Regions from separate parts of the Sphingomonas epibiotica genome, predicted to be linked through region 2. Evidence: riboswitches for the same ligand, from Rfam matches in the RefSeq annotation. Region 2 holds a riboswitch; the other holds the start of a gene.

Region 1 (10,592 bases), on a different contig from region 2:
CGACATAGCCGGTGTCCATGCCGCCCGCCGCATCCCACGCGCTGCGCGGGAGGGCGAAGGACAGGCCCCATAGCTCGCCATGGCTTGGCACCGGGCGGACTTCGTCGTCGGCCAAGGCCGGCTTGGCCGGGTGGCGGACGGCCCTGTCCGGATCGACCGGGCCGGGCGGCAGATAGCGGACCTCGCCCAGATAGCAGGCGGGGCGTTCGTCGAGCACCGTGGCATAGCGCACGACCAGCGTGGGCGAGGGGATGCAGTCGACGTCGAGGAAGATCAGCCGGTCGCCCCGCGCCGCCGCCGCCGCTTCGTTGCGCGCCAGCGCCAGCGGCATCGGGTCGCCAGGAACGAACACCTCGTGCACCGGCACGCCCGGATCGGGCAGGCCGGCGGGGGCGGCGTCCTGCATATAGGCAATCACAAGTTCGTCGGGTGCGCGCGTCTGTGCGGCCAGCCCCGACAACAGATTGGCGAGATGCGCGGTCCGCCCGCGCACCAGCGTACAGACCGAGATCACGCCGACAGGCGCTGCTGCACCGGCTGCGGCTGCGCCCGGAAATGCGCAACCCCCTCCATGATGCCGAACGCATAGCCGCGCCGCGCGACATAGCTGTGGGCGAGGTCAGGACGCTGGGCGAGGCCGTCCGAATAATTGCCGACGATGATCGCATGGGCGCAGGCGCGCAGCATCTCGACATCGTTGCCGCTGTCACCCGCGACGATCACCTGATCGCGGCGCATCCCCGCGCGTTGCCGGACATAGTCGACCGCCGTCCCCTTCGATGCGGCGAGCGGGAGAATATCGAGATAGCGGCCATGGCTGTGGATCACCGACGCGGCGAAACCGGCATCGGCGAGCAGGTCGCGGATCCGCTGGGCGATGTCGGGTTCGCCGGCGGTGAAATAGCTCAGCTTGTGGCTGCGTTGTTCGAGGGGGCTTTGCGGACGCAGATCGCCCTGCGTGGCGAGCAGCGCGGCGATCGCCTGCCGATCCCAGCCGGCATCGATCGTCGCGGTCCATGCGTCGTCGCGGACATAGATGCCGCCATGGACGCGATGGTAGATTTCCGAGCCGACCGAGGTGATCATGACCGCGGGCGGGGCGACCTGGTTCTGGGCAAGGATCGCGAGCGCGCTGTGCAGGCTGCGCCCGGTGGCGATGCCGAACATCATGTCGTGCTGGTCGCCATGCCACAGGTTGAACGCCTGCGCCGCTTCGCTTTCCCCCAGCAGCGTGTTGTCGATGTCGGAGATCAGCAGCAGACGCGGAGCTTCGGCGACAGGGGCGGGTGGGGCGATCACCGCCTGCGCCAGTTCGGCATAACGCGCGACATGGCCGTCCCAGTCATAGAGTTCGGCGGCGGTCGCCCCCGCCTGCGAATAACGGTCCCACAGCGCATCGTCGGACAGGATGGTCAGCATCGCCCGGCCGATCGCCAGCGGATCGCGCGGATCGACAAGGATGCCGTTGCCGCAGCCCTCGATAATGTCGTTCGGCCCGCCGCTGTCGGTCGCGACCAGCGGCAGTCCCGATGCCGCCGCCTCCAGCAGCGTCAGGCCGAAGGGTTCGTTGAGTGCCGGATTGACGAAGATGCCGCGCCGCGCCCGGGCATGGGCATAGAGGGCGGGGACCTCGTGCGGGGCATGGGTCTTGGGAATCGCGACCGATCCGTACAGGTCGTAACGGTCGATCAGCGCGAACAGTTCGGCCATGTTGCCGGCCAGTTCGGGTTCGAGGCTGCGCGGATCGTCGCGCGTGCCGGCGACGATCACCAGATTGGCGGCGGTCTGCAGCGCCGGGCAGCGGCCATAGGCATGGACCAGGGCGGCAAGGTTCTTCTTGCTGACGGGCCGTGCCAGCGCGAGGATCACCGGCTTGGACGGATCGGCAAGGAAGCGATCGATCCGCGCATCGACCATCACATCGCTGCAGGTACCCGCGAACATCGCCAGATCGCTGCCCGGCGGGATGATGCGGATGCGGCCGGGATCGTAGCTGGAATAGCCGGCATATTGCACCTCCGCCTCGTCGCGCGACGAGGCGATGATCGCATCGGCACCGGCGATGGCGCGGTCCTCGATATCGATACGGCGCTCCAGCCCCTGCGTCTCGGCGCAGTCGGTGCCGAAGGCGATGCGCTTGACCCGACCCAGCGAATGGGCGGTGAAGAGATAGGGGATGCCCAGCCGCGCCTTGACCGCCGCCGCCACCGCGCCGGCATCGGCATAATGGGCGTGGATCAGGTCGGGGCGCCGGTCGAGCCCCTCGATATGCATGACGAGCGCGTCGATCAGGCTGTCCTGTTCCTGCCACAGCGCTTCCTTGGCCAGATAGGCGTCGCTGGCGGAGCGCAGCCGAACCAGCCGGGTGGTGTCGTCGATCGTTTCCACCTCGCGCCAGTAACCGTCGCCAAGCGGGCCGCCGCGAAAGGCGCGGGTGACGATCTCGGTCCGGGTGATGGCGTCGTTCCGGCCGGTGGCGGCGACCAGATCGAGCAGATAGCGGATATGGCCGCCGGTGTCGGCGGTAACGCCATATTCAACCTCGCGCGCACGAAGACAGCCCTGTAGCGCGAGGTGCAATATGAACATTACGGAACTTTCCCGTTGAAAATTGCGGACTTGTGCCCGCCCCGACAGGAACCGTTCGGCTCCCGCTTGGTTCCGGTGGGCGATGGTATCCCCGCTTCGGATCGCGCAGATCGCCCCCGTCATCTACCCCACGCCCCCCGGAAAGACCGGCGGGACCGAGCGCGTGGTATCCGACCTGACCGACGCGTTGATGGCGATGGGCCACGACGTCACGCTGATCGCACCGAGCGACAGCGTGACCACTGCGCGCCATTTGTCGGCGCATCCCAGCCTGCGCGCGTTGCAGGCCTATCACGGACCGGTCGCGCCCGGCGTGCCCGCCGCGCTGGAGGCGGCGCAGCTCGGGTTGCTGGCCGAGCATCTGCACGAGTTCGACATCGTCCATTGCCATGGCGAATTCGCCCATGCCGCAGTGCTGGGCGACCGGATCGGACGGAGCGTGACGACGGTGCATTGGCGGCTGGACGAACTCGACCGCAAGCTCTTCTTCCACAGCTTTCCCGAACTCCCCGTCGCGGCCATCTCGGCGGCGCAGGCGCGCGACCTGCCCCGCGCCAATCGCGCGGGGGTGGTGCATCACGGCATCCCGGTCGACCGGTTCGAACCCGGCGCGGGCGGAGAGGGAGTAGCCTTTATCGGGCGGATGACCGACCAGAAGCGGCCCGACGTCGCGATCCGCGTCGCGCGCGCGGCGGGGCGGCCGATCCGGCTGGCGGGCGGCATCGATGTCGGCAATCCGCGCTATTTCGACGAACAGGTCGCGCCGCTGCTGGGTGCGGATGCCGAACATGTCGGCGAGGTCGACGATCGCGGCAAACAGGCGCTGCTGGGCGGGGCGGCGGCACTGATCTTCCCGATCGACTGGCCCGAACCCTTCGGGCTGGTGATGATCGAGGCGATGGCGTGCGGCACGCCGGTGATCGCATGGGATCGCGGCAGCGTGCGCGAAGTGGTCGAGCATGGCGTCACCGGCTTCGTGGTAAAGACCGAGGAAGCGGCGGTCGAGGCGCTGGCGCAGATCGACACAGTCGACCGGGCGAAGGTGCGGGAACGGTTCGAAGCGCGCTTCACGGCGACGCGCATGGCGGAGGATTATGTGACGCTGTACCGCGAACGGATCGCGCTGGCGCAAGGCGCGATGGCATGAGGATCGGCTTGGTCAGCTGGGCCTATCCGCCCGAAAAAAGCGGCCTGTCGCGTGCGGCACGCGAGATCGCGCAGGCGCTGGCCGAGGCGGGGCATGACGTGCGCGTCGTGACGATGGACCGCGCGGACCGCAGCATGGACGGCGCGGTCGAGGTGGTCGGGGCGCAGGCCGATGGCTGGCTTGCCAAATTGCGCCGCTGGCCGGCGATCGGGCATTTGTGCGGTCCGGCGATGGTCGCGCGGGTCGTGCAGCGACTGCATGCCGAACGGCCGTTCGACGTGATCGAGGCAACTAACTGGTATGCGCCGGGGCTGTGGGTGGCGCTGACCGGGCCGGCACCGCTGGTCACGCGCAATTCGACGCCGGTCGCAACGAGTGCGGCCAAGCCACGGTCGTTACGCGACAGGATCGATCGCTGGGCGGCGGTGTCGCTGGAGGCACTGTCGGCACGCCGGTCGGCGGGGCTGATTTCCAATACCGAAGCGCATGGCGCGAAGGTCGCGGCGCTCTACGGTACGCAGCCGCCGGGGGCGGGCCATGCGGTGATCGGCCTCAGCCTGCCGCCGGCGATCGGTGATGCCGGACGGGCGGCGCCCTATCCGCCGGGCAATGCCGTGCTGCGGATGCTGTTCGTCGGACGCAACGAGCCGCGCAAGGGCACCGACGCGCTGATCGGCGCGCTGCCGGCACTGGCAGCGGAGGCGGATGCCGGGACGCTGCCCGATTTCCGGCTGACGATGATCGGGCTGCACCGCCAGGAACTCGACCGGCTGCCGCCCGCCGCGCTCAAGCGGATCGACAGCTATCACCGGGTCGATGACGACACGCTGCACGCCGCGCTGGCGGCGGCGGATATCGTCGTCGCGCCGTCGCGCTACGAGAGTTTCGGGTTGGTCTATCAGGAGGCGATGACCTTTGGCCGGCCGATCGCGGCGTGTGGCGAGGATCCGAGCGCCCAATTGTTCGTCGGCGGCAGCGGCGCGGGATTGCTGGCACAGGATTGCACGGCGGTGGCGCTCGGTGCGATCCTGCGGCGGATGCTGCGCGATGGCGAGTTGCGGCAGGCGTTGTCGGCGGCGGCGCGGGTTGCGGCGGGGCGCTTCACCCGCGCCGGCCTCGCGGCGGAAACGCTAGCGGCCTATGTCGCGGCGGTTAACGGGCGGAGCAGCGCGGCTTCGTCGCTCGGCCGGCCGGCGTCGGTCGACATGGCTTCGTAGGCCACCGAGCGTTCGACGACGCGCGATCGGCTGAGTTGATGGTCGATCGAGCCGGCGAGGGCCAGCGAGGTGCGCTCGAACGGCACGACCGGGCGTTCGTGGACGCGGCCGGCGAAGCGGATGCCGGCGTGGTTCAACCGGTACTGGATATCGGGCCACAGCGCCGACTGCACGCCATCGACCCAGTTGCGGCGCGGCAGGCCGAGCGATTGTAGCCCGTCGCGATCCGCCGCATGAGTCAGCCAGCCGAGCGACCCCAGCAACGCCGCGTCGGGCCGTTCGTCGGTATCGAGTTGCAGCACCCAGCCGGCGGCCAGCGCCTGCACCCGGTTGCGCTGCGCCGCGAAGTCTCCGTTCAGCGGATGGGCGATGATCTGCGCCCAAGGCGTCCGTTCGGCCAGGGCCGCCGCGTCGGCGGACGTACCGTCGAGCAGGACGATGGCGTGGGGAAAGGCGGGGCGGAGGTCGGCGAGCATCGTGGCGATGGTGTCCGCCTCGCCGGCGCGGGCGATCATGCCGAGCGTGACGCTGTGCGGTCGCGGGGTGGCGGGCCGGCCATCGACCAGTCCCAGTGCCCATGCCGCGTTGCGCCGGGCATGGGGGGCAAACGCGAAGCCGCGTGCGGGCGATCGTCCCTGCAAATGGTCACCGATTGCGTTGCGTAATCGCTCGGCGTCGAAACGAAGGTCGACGACTGCCAGCCCGCAATGGGTGCATTCGGGCAGCGCGCGGTCGTGCCAGTTGGCGTTGCCGCAGATCGGGCAGCGCGGTGCCGTGCCTTGACTCATCTTAATCGCCCCCTTGCGTTGCCGCGACGGGGAACGCACGACGCGGCCTGACGGTTCGTCGGGACGACAGACGGGAAACGGACATGGACACGATCATCGTCGCGGGGGCGACCGGCGATTTGGGCGGGCGGATCGCGAAGGCGGCAGTCGCGCGCGGCGCGAAGGTGCGTGCGCTGGTCCGGCCGGGCACCGCCCCCGACCGGATTGCCAAACTCGAAGCGATCGGGGCCGATCCTTATCCGGTCGATTTCGGCGACGCGCAGGCGCTGGCCCATGCCTGTCGCGCCGTGGTGTGCGTGGTGTCGGCGCTGAACGGCTTGGGTGACACGATCCTCGATGCGCAGACGCGGCTGCTCGACGCGGCGCTTGGCGGCGGGGCGGCGCGGTTCATCCCGTCCGATTTCTCGATCGACTATCGCGCGCTGCCGACCGGCACCAACCGCAATTTCGACTTGCGCCGCGCCTTCCGCACCCGGATCGACACTGCGCCGATCATGGCGACGTCGATCTTCAACGGCGCGTTCGCCGATATGCTGAACGGGCAGATGCCGTTGACCCAGCGGCGGGTGCGGCGTGTGCTGTACTGGGGTGATGCGGACGTGAAGTTCGCGCTGACGACCAAGGACGATGTCGCCGCCTACACCGCCGCCGCCGCGCTCGATCCGGCCGCGCCGCGCGACCTGCATATCGCGGGGGCCGAGGTCAGCGCGCGCGATCTGGCGGCATTGATGGGCGAGGTGACGGGCAGGCCCTATGGACTGCTACGCGCCGGGTCGCTCGGGTCGCTGGCGCGGATGATCGCCGTGACGCGCCGGCTGTTTCCCGCGCGGGATCAGGTGTTTCCGGCGTGGCAGGGTATGCAGTATCTGCACAATATGTTCGATGGGCGGGCGCCCAGCGCGCCCGTGGACAATGGGCGCTATGATGTGGCGTGGACCCCGTTGCGAGAGGTGGTGGCGCAGTGATGCGGTCGTATCCTCGCGGAGGCAAGGCCTGCGAAAGTCGCCCGATCACTTAAGAAATCCCGTACCCCGGCGAAGGCCGGGGTCCAGTTGGGAAGGCTTTTCCCGACCTTACCGACGTCCCCCAACTGGGCCCCGGCCTTCGCCGGGGTACAAGAATAGCGTTTCGCTACGGTCTCGCCGATGCGGGGATATTGTCAGGGTGCGCGATCGAACCGGTGAAGCGGCAGCACCATGCCTGCCACCACGAACCAGCACCGATCGACCTTCGCTGCCACCGCTTGATTCAACCGCCCCGCCGCATCGCGAAATCGCCGGCCGAGCGGATGGTCGGGCACGATGCCCATGCCGACCTCGTTGCCGACCAGCAGCACCGGGTGCCGCGCCCGGCCGATCGCGGCGAGCAGGTCGGCGGTATGGCGGTCGATATCATGGTCACCCAGCATCAGGTTCGACAGCCATAGCGTCAGGCAATCGACCAGCACCGGCCCCGTCGCCGCATCGATCGCAGCCGCCAGATCGACCGGGCATTCGACCGTGTGCCAACAGGAGCCGCGATCGGCGCGGTGGCGGGCGATGCGGTCGGTCATCTCCTCGTCCCAGGCCTCTGCCGTGGCGAGATAGGTCCATGGCCCTGCCAGCGCCTCGCACGCCTGTTGCGCCAGCCGGCTCTTGCCCGAGCGTGCGCCGCCCACGAACAGGGTTGTCGTCGCCATCTTGTCCTGTGCCCCGATGCGCTCTAAGGGCGCGGATGCGACAGGTTCCCAGAAATGGGATGAAAAGGGAACCCGGAAGCGCGTCGTGAACGCGTCATCCGGGGCTGCCCCCGCAACTGTGACCGGCGAGCCTTGCTCCCCCGCATGCCACTGGACATCCGTCCGGGAAGGCCGGGCAAGGCGACGACCCGGGAGCCAGGAGACCTGCCCGTCGCGGTTGTCCTTCGCGCGGACGGGGTGTGCCGGGTGATCGAGGGTTTCCTCGCGTGACGACGTCGTTTGGGGGTCGTGCGCGCGGAGAACAGCCTGTTCCGGCGCCCGCGCCGCGCGTCCCCTTGTTTGATGCCAAGGGGGATTACCCGAATGAAGACCCGTTTCCTGTTGCTGCCCTGCCTGTTGGCGGCAGCCCCGAGCTTTGCGCAGAGCGCGCAGTCGTCCGCCGGCCTCGAACGCGTGGCGCAGGGCGATGACGACATCATCGTCACCGCCAATCGCGAGGCGCGGCCGGTCGATACCGTCGGGCAGGCGGTGACCGTGCTCGACCTCGCCACCATCGAACAGCGGCAGGCGGTGGTCGTATCCGACCTGCTGCGCCAGACGCCGGGCGTTACCGTTACCCGCAATGGCGGCATCGGCACGACGACCAGCGTCAACATCCGCGGCGCCGACAGCGACCAGACCGTGGCGCTGATCGATGGCGTCAAGCTGAACGATCCGTCGTCGCCGGGTGGCGGGTTCAATTTCGGCAACCTGCTGGTCGGCAATATCGCCCGCATCGAAGTGCTGCGTGGGCCGCAGTCGGTGCTGTGGGGCAGTCAGGCGATCGGCGGCGTCGTCAACCTCATCACCCGCCAGCCGACCGAGGACCTGTCGATCAACGTGCGCGGCGAGGGCGGTTCGTTCGGCACCGGACAGGGGTTCGCCAACATCTCGGGCAAGGCCGGACCGGTTTCGGCCAGCATCGGCGGCGGTTTCCTGACCACCGACGGCATTTCGGCCTATGCGCCGGGACGTGAGGCGGACGGTTATCGCAATTATGGCGCGAACGGCAGCGTATCGGTGGCGCTGGCCGACAGCGTATCGGTCGACGTGCGCGGCTTTTATTCGAACGGGCGGACCGATATCGACGGGTTTCCGGCGCCGACCTTCAGCTTCGGCGATACCCGCGAAGTTGGCGATGCGGAGCAGTGGACCGGCTATACCGGGCTGAACGCCGCGCTGTTCGACGGGCGGTTCCGCAACCGCATCGGCTATGCCCATACGTCGAGTAACCGGACCAACACCGATCCCGACGGCATTCCGACCGAGACGTTCCGGGGCAAGGGGCGCAACGATCGCTTCGACTATCAAGGGTCGTTCGACGTGACCGAGGCGGTGTTCGCGACCTTCGGCATCGAGCGCGAAGTGTCGCGCTTCACCTCGTCCAGCTATGGCGGCACACCGACCACCGGTCGCGCGCGGCTGTTCGGGGTCTATGGCCAGCTGGCGGTGACGCCGATCGCGAATCTGACGCTGACCGGCGGGGTGCGGCACGACGATCATAATGTCTTCGGTGGTGCGACGGTGTTCGCGGGCAGCGGCGTATGGTCGCCGAACCGGGGCAACACGCTGTTGCGCGCCAGCTATTCCGAAGGGTTCAAGGCACCGACCCTGTATCAGTTGCAGAGCGAATACGGGAATGCGCTGCTGACCCCCGAACGTTCGCAGGGCTGGGACGCGGGCATTACCCAGCGCGGGCTGAACGATGCGGTCGAGGCGAGCGCGACGTGGTTCGACCGCACGTCGAAGGATCTGATCGCGTTCATCTCCTGCCCCCCGGCCGGTACCGGCATCTGTGCCGGACGGCCGTTCGGCACCTATGACAATATCGCCCGTGCCGAGGCGAGGGGGCTGGAATTCGCGCTGAAGCTGCGTCCGGTCGATGCGTTCACCGTCGCCGCCGCCTATACGTGGCTCGATGCCGAGAACCGCTCGGCGGGTACGGCCAATTTCGGGCGCAAGCTGGCTCGGCGTCCTGCCGACAGCCTGACGGTCAATGCCGATTATCGCTGGGGCTTCGGGCTGGGCGTAGGCGCGACCGTCACCATGATCGGCGATAGTTTCGACAATGCGTCGAATACGCGGCGGCTGGACGGCTATGTCCTGACCGATCTGCGCGCGTCGTTCCCGGTCACCGAACGGATCGAAGTCTATGGCCGCGTCGAAAATCTTTTCGACGAACGCTATCAGACGATCTTCCAATATGGGACGCCGGGGCGCGCCGCCTTTGGTGGCGTCAGGCTCAGCTACTGATGACCGACCTCGCCGAATTCTGGGCGCATGGCGGGCGGGTGACCGCCGCCGCGCGCGTGTTCGGCGGGGAGGACTGGATCGACCTTTCCACCGGCATCGCGCCATGGGCGTATCCGCATGGCGCGATCGATCCCGGTCATGACCGCCTGCCCGAACCGGGCGAACTGGCAGCACTGGAAGCGGCGGCGGCGCAGGCGTTCGGAGTCGCCGATCCGGCGCGGGTGGTGGCGGTGCCGGGAACCGACCTGGCGCTGCGGCTGCTGGCGGTGATCCTGAATGCCGAGCGGCCGGCGGTGGTGTGGCCGGGCTATGCCGGTCATGTCGCCGCATGGCCCGATGCGCGCGCCGTCGCGGCGCTCGCCGATCCGGGCGATGCCGACCTACTGGTGCTGGCCAGTCCCGCCAATCCCAATGGCTTTGTCACGCCGCCCGAGCATCTGCTGGCGCTGACGCGGCAGCGGATCGTGGTGGTCGACGAAGCCTATGCCGATCCCGCACCCGGTCTGGGTGCGCAGGCGTCCGACCGGCTAATCGTGCTGCGATCCTTCGGCAAATTCCATGGCCTGCCCGGATTGCGGCTGGGCTTCGTGATCGCTGGCGGCGGGGTGACGGTGGCGCTGCGCCAGTTGCTCGGCGACTGGCCGGTGTCGAGCGCGGCGGTTCGGATCGGGACAGTGGCCTATGCCGATCGCGGCTTTGCCACGGGTCAGGCGGGGCGGATCGAAACGGCGGGGATGTTGCTCGATCAGGCGCTGGCGGGGTGGCCGGTGGTCGGCCATGCGCCGCTGTTCCGCCTGATCGAGACCGGCGACGCACATGCGCTGTTCCGTCACCTGTGCAACCGTGCCATCCTGACCCGGCCGTTCGCCGACCGGCGCGAC
Region 2 (6,605 bases):
CTTCCCTTTGCGAACCGCGGTAAGGTCTTTCCAACCGAAGTGGTCGACGAGCGACCCCAGATCGGCGAGCGTTTGTGGCAACAGATATCCGCAGGGCATCGCAACGATCAGATCGGGATCGGCGGCAATCAAGTCGTCCCAATTCAGCCACGAGGAATGTTCTCCGGCTCGCGCGAACAATGGGTGACCGCCGGCCGCCTCGATTAGTTCGGGTACCCAGTTTCCTGCAGCCATCAGCGGATCGATCCATTCGATCGCGGCGACACGCGGGCGATCCATCCTCTCCGCGCTACTTCGGGATAGCCCTGACATCCGCTCCTTCAAGTCACCGACGACCGATGATGCACGCTCGGGAATTCCCGCCGCTTCGGCGACCTTAGCGAAATCGCTCCATACATCTTCCAATGTATCGGGTGCCAGCGACAGCAGCGTCGGGGCGGTTCCGATCCAGTCGCCGAGTGCTTCTTCCAGATCGGCAGGGGTGACCGCGCAGACCGCGCATTGCGATTGGGTCAAGATGAGGTCGGGCCGCAAGTCCCGCAGAAGCGCGGTATCGACTTCGTATACCGACAGTCCTTGCCTCACGATTTCCTGGATCCGGTCGTCGATCTGCCGCGACGTCAGTCCTTTCTCGAGTCTGGTCGACGTGACGACCGGCAATGCCTTTACGAAAAGCGGATAATCGCATTCGTGCGAGCGACCGACGAGGCTCTCTCCCAATCCGAGTGCGACGGCGATTTCGGTCGCGCTCGGCAGGAGGGACACGATGCGCGGCTGCGCCATGTCAGGCGAACCGTATTCGCGGAGAAGGTCCGAATAGCGTGGGAGCGGCTCTGGCGAGGAGCCAGGACGCCAACAACAGTCCTGCGAACCATAATGCATCGTTCGCGAAGATCTGTCCCACGATCGCCATCGTGAAAGTCTCTGTCCCGCCTACCACCAAAGCAAACCCGAATAGCGCAGCCTCGTAAACAGCGAAGCCGATCAGAAAGGCGCCAAATGTCCGGAGGGTGCTCAGCTCGTTTTGTTCTCCCATGATGATGGCACCGGCGAGCATGGCGAGAATAGATGCGATGCCCAGCGCACCGCCCCAGGCGAACGCATATCCCGTGTGCGGGTAGCCGAGGACGGTGAACCCCAGCAACTGGTTGGTCGCCCAGATCGCGAGGATCGTCGTTAACGCGAGCGAGCGGCGCATGGTCGCGGCGGTCACGATCGTAACAGCCACGAACGGCATCATGCAGGCGGCAACCAGCGATCCGCCCACCGTCGCCAAGGCAAGTGTGACAGGCCATGCGAACCTCGCAATGTCGGACTTTGCTATCATTTCATCCGTCATCGAAATTCTCCTTAGAAACGCGCGCGCGCGCCAATGGCGAACGAGCGTCCGGGCGTCGCGAAACTGAAGACATCCTCGTAATCGGCGGCCGTCAAATTCTCGACTCGGCCGAACAGCTCGACATTATCCATCACCCTCACGTCGGCGTTGACGTTCAGCAGAAAGTAGTCGTCCAGTTGCACGCGAACCGGCACGAACGAGGGATCGATGAAAGCGCTGTCGATCGTCTCTCCATTGTAGCGCGCAACGAGCGTGACCCCTCCGGCATCCTTGGGAGCGCGCCAGTCGACAGCCAGGCTGGCGGTATGGGAGGGCCGCCGCACTTCGCGCGCGCCATCCTCGTGGGAACGCAGATAGGTGTAGGCTCCATTGACGCGCCAAGCTTCCGCGAAGCGCGCCTCGCCGAACACTTCGACGCCGTTTCTCTTGGATACGGTATCGCGATTGCCAGGGCTGGCGACGAAGTTCGGGGGCGGAAAAGAAGTGAAGATCTCTTCGTCCAGTTCGCTCTCGAAATAGGTGACCCCGATTGAAGCGCGCTCACCGAACAGCGACTGGTCGATCCCGATCTCCCATCCGCTCGACTTCTCGGGCCTGAGGTCGGGATTGCCGATGAAACGGCCGTCCACGAACCCATATAGTTCGTAGAACGAGGGGTTCTTCACCCCCGATCCGACGGCCCCGCGCACTCGCGTAGCCGCAGCGATCCGATAGCTCGCCTGAAGCCTGTACGTGGTTGTATCGGCGAACTGGTCGTTCCAGTCCCTGCGGATGGATGCGGACGCGCTCGCTCGGTCTCCGAGATCGATCGCATACTGGCCGACGAGACCGACATTGTCGATCTGTCGGCGACCGGTGAATGCGAAGCCGGTCGGATCGGTGTTACGGAAGCGTTCGCGTTCGACATCGAGAGCCGCCGTGACCCGGTGGGTCAGACCGCCAGCCTCGATACGCAACGTCGTATCGTAGGACCCTTTCAACCTCTGGCCCTCGCTGCCATAGCTGCGTCCAGTCGAAGCGAAACCGTCGCGCCGGGTATCCGCGATCTGGGCCGAAAACGCTTGGGTCCAGCGATCGTCGAGCAAGTCTAGCTCGCCCCTGATGAGCACATAGATAGCCTCGTTCTCGAAGCGGTTGCCGGGGCTATCGACCTGGAATCCGAAGGTCGGACTTCCCGGATCGGAATCGCTGTCGTTGAATTCGGCATTGGTGCGCGCGTAGCGTAATACACCAGTGAGGCGTGCATTGGTTGATGGCGCGAACGTCGTCTTCAGCGAGACCGCACCACTGTCGTTCGCAAGATCGCGCGTGCCGTTCCGGGCGCCTGGCGTGCCATCGGTGGTATTGAGTGTGGCGGACAGCGCGTAGTCGAGATCGCCACTATATCCAGCGATCCGGGCAGCACCGTTCACCATGCCGAACGAACCGGCTTCGATCCGCGCGACCGCCCCGGGCGCATCGCGGCCGTCGAGAGTGATGTACTGGATGACGCCGCCGATCGCGTCCGACCCGTAGATCGCGCTCTGCTGTCCGCGCAGCACCTCGATCCGCGAAGCCTCGTCGGCGATAAGCGTTCCGAAATCGAACTCGCCGGCATAGGGATCCGACACCTCGATCCCGTCAACGAGGACGAGCGTATGGTTGGCTTCAGCACCGCGCAACCGAAGCTGTGTCTGACCGGGAACCCGTCCGACCGCGACCCCTGGGACGTCGCGGAGCACGTCGGACACCTCGCGGACTTGCCTCCGGTCGAGGATTTGCTCGTCGAGGACGGTGACCGATCCGCCGATCCGGTCGAGCGGCATGGGATCGGTGGCGCGGTTCCCGGTGACGACGATCGAGGTGTTGGATGTCTCTGGATCGGCAGCGGGATCGATGGTCTGAGCGAGCGATGGAGCCGGCAGAAGCACGGAAGACAGAAGCGACAGGTGAATGTATTTCATGAGAACGAATTTCCGGGGCGCCGGGCGACTTGGCCGGAGCGTCCGCACGAGTGCGGTCGACGAGACTGCTAGGGACGGACGCGTGCATCCCCCGGCAGTCCTGCCGATGCGGCTCCAACCGCTACTCGTCGCCCGGACGAAATTCGTTTCGCGCCTGGCCAATCCCATGAGCCCGGCAAGAGCGACACGCGCCGGTCGGTCTCCTGGCTCACGGGTTGTCGCACGAAACATACCTTCCCAGACGACAATTGCCGCCCAGTGGTTGTGGAGCCAACCCCACCCATGTTACGCGCTCGCCGCTTACAGTTGCAGGGACAGCCGCAGAATTGGCCTATCGAGACCTCACTGCGTTCCCGTTACCGGCACGCTTTATCGACATTTGATTCTGCCGACGCTCGTCTCATAGACTTTGGTCGAATGAGCGGCAAGCGCGCAGTTCCAGAGCAACGCAGCAAGACGATGGTCGCCGTTTTAGGGGGTAGGTGAACTTAATCCATCGTATCTGTTTAGGTCACCAACTGAAACGCCCAGATGTTGATCCGTCGACCTTTGGATTGGCACCAGCTTTCGCTTTCGTCTGAGATCGATTCTCAACCCTTTCTTAAATATCGCGAATGGTGTCGGAAGCCGTACGGCAGCATTTTAGTTTCTAATGCGCAAGCCGGACAGATCGCATACGGTCCAACTTCGTCGCCGGTTCAATGTCCTCTATATTGAATGCGCGGCCTAAAAGCCGACCGGCGCACACCCACCCTCCAATCGGTCATTCCGGTGCCGCCACCCGCATCCCGAAACTGGCCATTGCCGACAACGGTTTCGACCGGACGCTTACCATGGCCCGCCGGCAAGGTCGTCAGAAAGGAAGGCTTTTGCGAACAGCGGGTGGCGCATAGAGCGGGCACAGATATACGTTTACGACTGAACCAGTCGAAGCGCGCTGGCCGCGACCGTCCCGAATGGGATCAATGGTCGGGATAGGATTCTCTTCATGCCCCAGCCGGTATAAAGGAACCGCCCCGATCGTAGCGGCTGCGTCGTTATCCCGCCTACCCAACCCGTGGGCTCGACCTTCGGCCCAGCCGGGCCCGCCTCAACGTGGCCCGTCGACTGCGATGACCGCGGCGTCGTCTAGCTGGAACCGGCCAAAGTCGTCGTCGCCCCATAACGAACGCTCCAGCCGGCCGACAAGCCGGATCGGCTTCCCGGTCGGCATTGACCCATAAGGCAGCGAGTATTCATGGTTTTGCGTCGAGGGAGCCGATCATAGGCAGGAATACGGCACAACCCGTTTCCTTGCAGGAAAGATCAAGCACCAGGTTCTTCCCCGATCCGTCGTTCCGCCCAGCAAACGTCCACAGAAGGCTGCGGCGCTCGGGATAGTTCGGGTCGGCGACACGGTAGGAAGCTACGCCTGCGGGGCGGCCGTCGAGCGTGAGCTGATCCGCTTTGTAGTTGGTCCCGGAGCTCGCGATCGGCAGCGCCGATCCTCGGCCTGTCACTGTGAACATGCCTTCGTAGCCCGGCCCGCGCAGCAGGAACACCGGATCGTCTACCGGGTCCTTTCCCGCCTTCAGAGTCGCATCTGATGGAATGGCGACCGTGCAGCACGAAGGGATCCCGACCGACTTCCAGCCGGCCGGGACCTCGGGTTGCGGTGCGTTCGGCGAGCAGGACACTAGCAGCAATCCCGCTACCGACCACACCGCGACCCTCATATCACCGCACTCCGTAGGCGTTGCGAAGCGCTGTCGTCTCCGTCGAGCACGGGGTGCGACGCACCACGCCCGCCGGCTGACTATAGTGCATGACGCACGCCGTGTTGTTGGCTTCACCGAAGCCCAAAGCATGGCCGAGCTCATGCGTCATGGTCGACTCATAATCAAACGAGCCGGAAGGAGGGCTCGACCGAGTAGACGGGCAATGGAACCGCCCACCCGACTCATCGCCATAATACCAGAGGTAATCGGCCTTCACGATCACGTCTGCCTGGGTGATGGTCGATCCGCTGGTCCACAGGTTGGTCGACGCGAGGGCGGTCGAGTTGGTGGGATAGCCGTCCTCCACGGTCACGATCTGAGCCGTGGTCTCGGTCCCTCGCGTGGTGGTCAGGTTATTCGCCGCGTCCCACTGATAGTAGAAGCGCGACCCTTGAGCGTTCCAGTTGCTGACCGCTCGCCCGAGGGCAGGGTCGCAGCCCGCCGGCATGGCGATGTGCAGGTACACCGACTTGGTAGTGGTCGGCCAGCGCGGGCCGATCGTCTGCGCCGATGCGGAGCCCGAGCTGATGATGGCGGCCAAGGCCGCGATGAGCGTGATCTTCTTCACTGTACCGTCTCCTGCGCCGGCGCGGCGTCATCCGCGGTGTTCCGAGCCCGCGCGACCGGCGCGAGCGTTGCCTTGAGTTGCGAGAGCGTCGTGGGGGACACCTCGCCCGTGTCGACCGGCGTCAGCGTGTCGCCCTGGACGAGGTACGTTGGCCCGAGCTGGACATAGTTCCTGGCCGCACCCCGTGCGGAAGCAGCAGGATTTCCAGCTCCCTCGGTGGCAAGCTGGCCATAAAGCCCCGCGGACAGCATCACGAGGTAGCTCTGACCATCGACGGCCTGAAGCTCGCTCGTTACCCGCAGCGTCTGACCATTCTCATCCTCGCCCGAGCGCTGACGAAGTGCGATCGGCCGATTGGGAGCACGGCCGAGGATCGAGTCGGTGATCTCAAGGAGCACCGTCGAACGGAAACCGTCGCCCAGCCGCTCGTTCCGTACTTCGACAACCCGGGCGACCGCGACAACGTCGGACAGCAACGCGTAGTCCGTCACACTCGCTGTCCCACGCGTATAGGCTGCGGCCGCCTGAAGCGGGTTGAGCCCGGCATCCGCGAGGCGACGCACCCGTGCCGGCTTGAAGTCGAGCGACTGGAGAAGCTGGATCGAGTCAGTCTCGAAGCTCTCCGCCAGCGCCGACTGGTTCGCGGCCGAGATTTGTGCACGCGGGTTAGGACGAGGGATGTTGAGCGCACGGTAGAGACGACGCAGCTCCTGCTGGTCCCCACCGGCACCACGGCGACCGAGAGCGGTTTCACGGCGGGCTTGCCGCTCACGCTTGCGATCGAGAAAACCGGCAACGGCTTGATCATCGGTTCGGTTCTGGCGGGCGTTGACCACAGCCGGGTCAGCCTGAGGAACGGCCTCGTCCTGTGTGGCGGGCGGTGTGCTCGTTTCTTGGGCGGCCACGCCGGACGTGAGCAGCGACAGAGCCGCCACGCCGCAGGCGAGAGCGCCCGACGGGATTAAGCGATTACGCATACATCCTCCTGGTTCGTTACA

What was found. A riboswitch is a leader RNA that binds a small molecule or an ion and turns the genes downstream of it on or off. The one in region 2 is predicted to bind cobalamin.
Region 1: it holds a riboswitch for cobalamin, as region 2 does, so the genes downstream of both, AAIO73_RS07670 (TonB-dependent receptor plug domain-containing protein) here and AAIO73_RS19255 (TonB-dependent receptor plug domain-containing protein) in region 2, are expected to answer to the same signal.

Annotation. Positions count from the first base shown of each region.
Region 1 is NZ_JBDGHY010000003.1:276,048-286,639, reverse strand. Features, by position in the region: gene AAIO73_RS07705 (glycosyltransferase family 2 protein) at 1-514, opposite strand, end outside; gene AAIO73_RS07700 (HAD-IIB family hydrolase) at 511-2,589, opposite strand; gene AAIO73_RS07695 (glycosyltransferase family 4 protein) at 2,672-3,736, shown strand; gene AAIO73_RS07690 (glycosyltransferase family 4 protein) at 3,733-4,953, shown strand; gene AAIO73_RS07685 (glycosyltransferase family protein) at 4,875-5,741, opposite strand; gene AAIO73_RS07680 (NmrA family NAD(P)-binding protein) at 5,825-6,706, shown strand; gene cobU (bifunctional adenosylcobinamide kinase/adenosylcobinamide-phosphate guanylyltransferase) at 6,901-7,419, opposite strand; cobalamin riboswitch at 7,445-7,645, shown strand; gene AAIO73_RS07670 (TonB-dependent receptor plug domain-containing protein) at 7,783-9,711, shown strand; gene AAIO73_RS07665 (aminotransferase class I/II-fold pyridoxal phosphate-dependent enzyme) at 9,711-10,592, shown strand, end outside.
Region 2 is NZ_JBDGHY010000015.1:10,913-17,517, forward strand. Features, by position in the region: gene AAIO73_RS19245 (cobalamin-binding protein) at 1-783, opposite strand, end outside; gene AAIO73_RS19250 (hypothetical protein) at 785-1,339, opposite strand; gene AAIO73_RS19255 (TonB-dependent receptor plug domain-containing protein) at 1,351-3,330, opposite strand; cobalamin riboswitch at 3,459-3,690, opposite strand; gene AAIO73_RS19260 (hypothetical protein) at 4,518-4,997, opposite strand; gene AAIO73_RS19265 (zinc metalloprotease) at 4,999-5,607, opposite strand; gene AAIO73_RS19270 (hypothetical protein) at 5,604-6,584, opposite strand.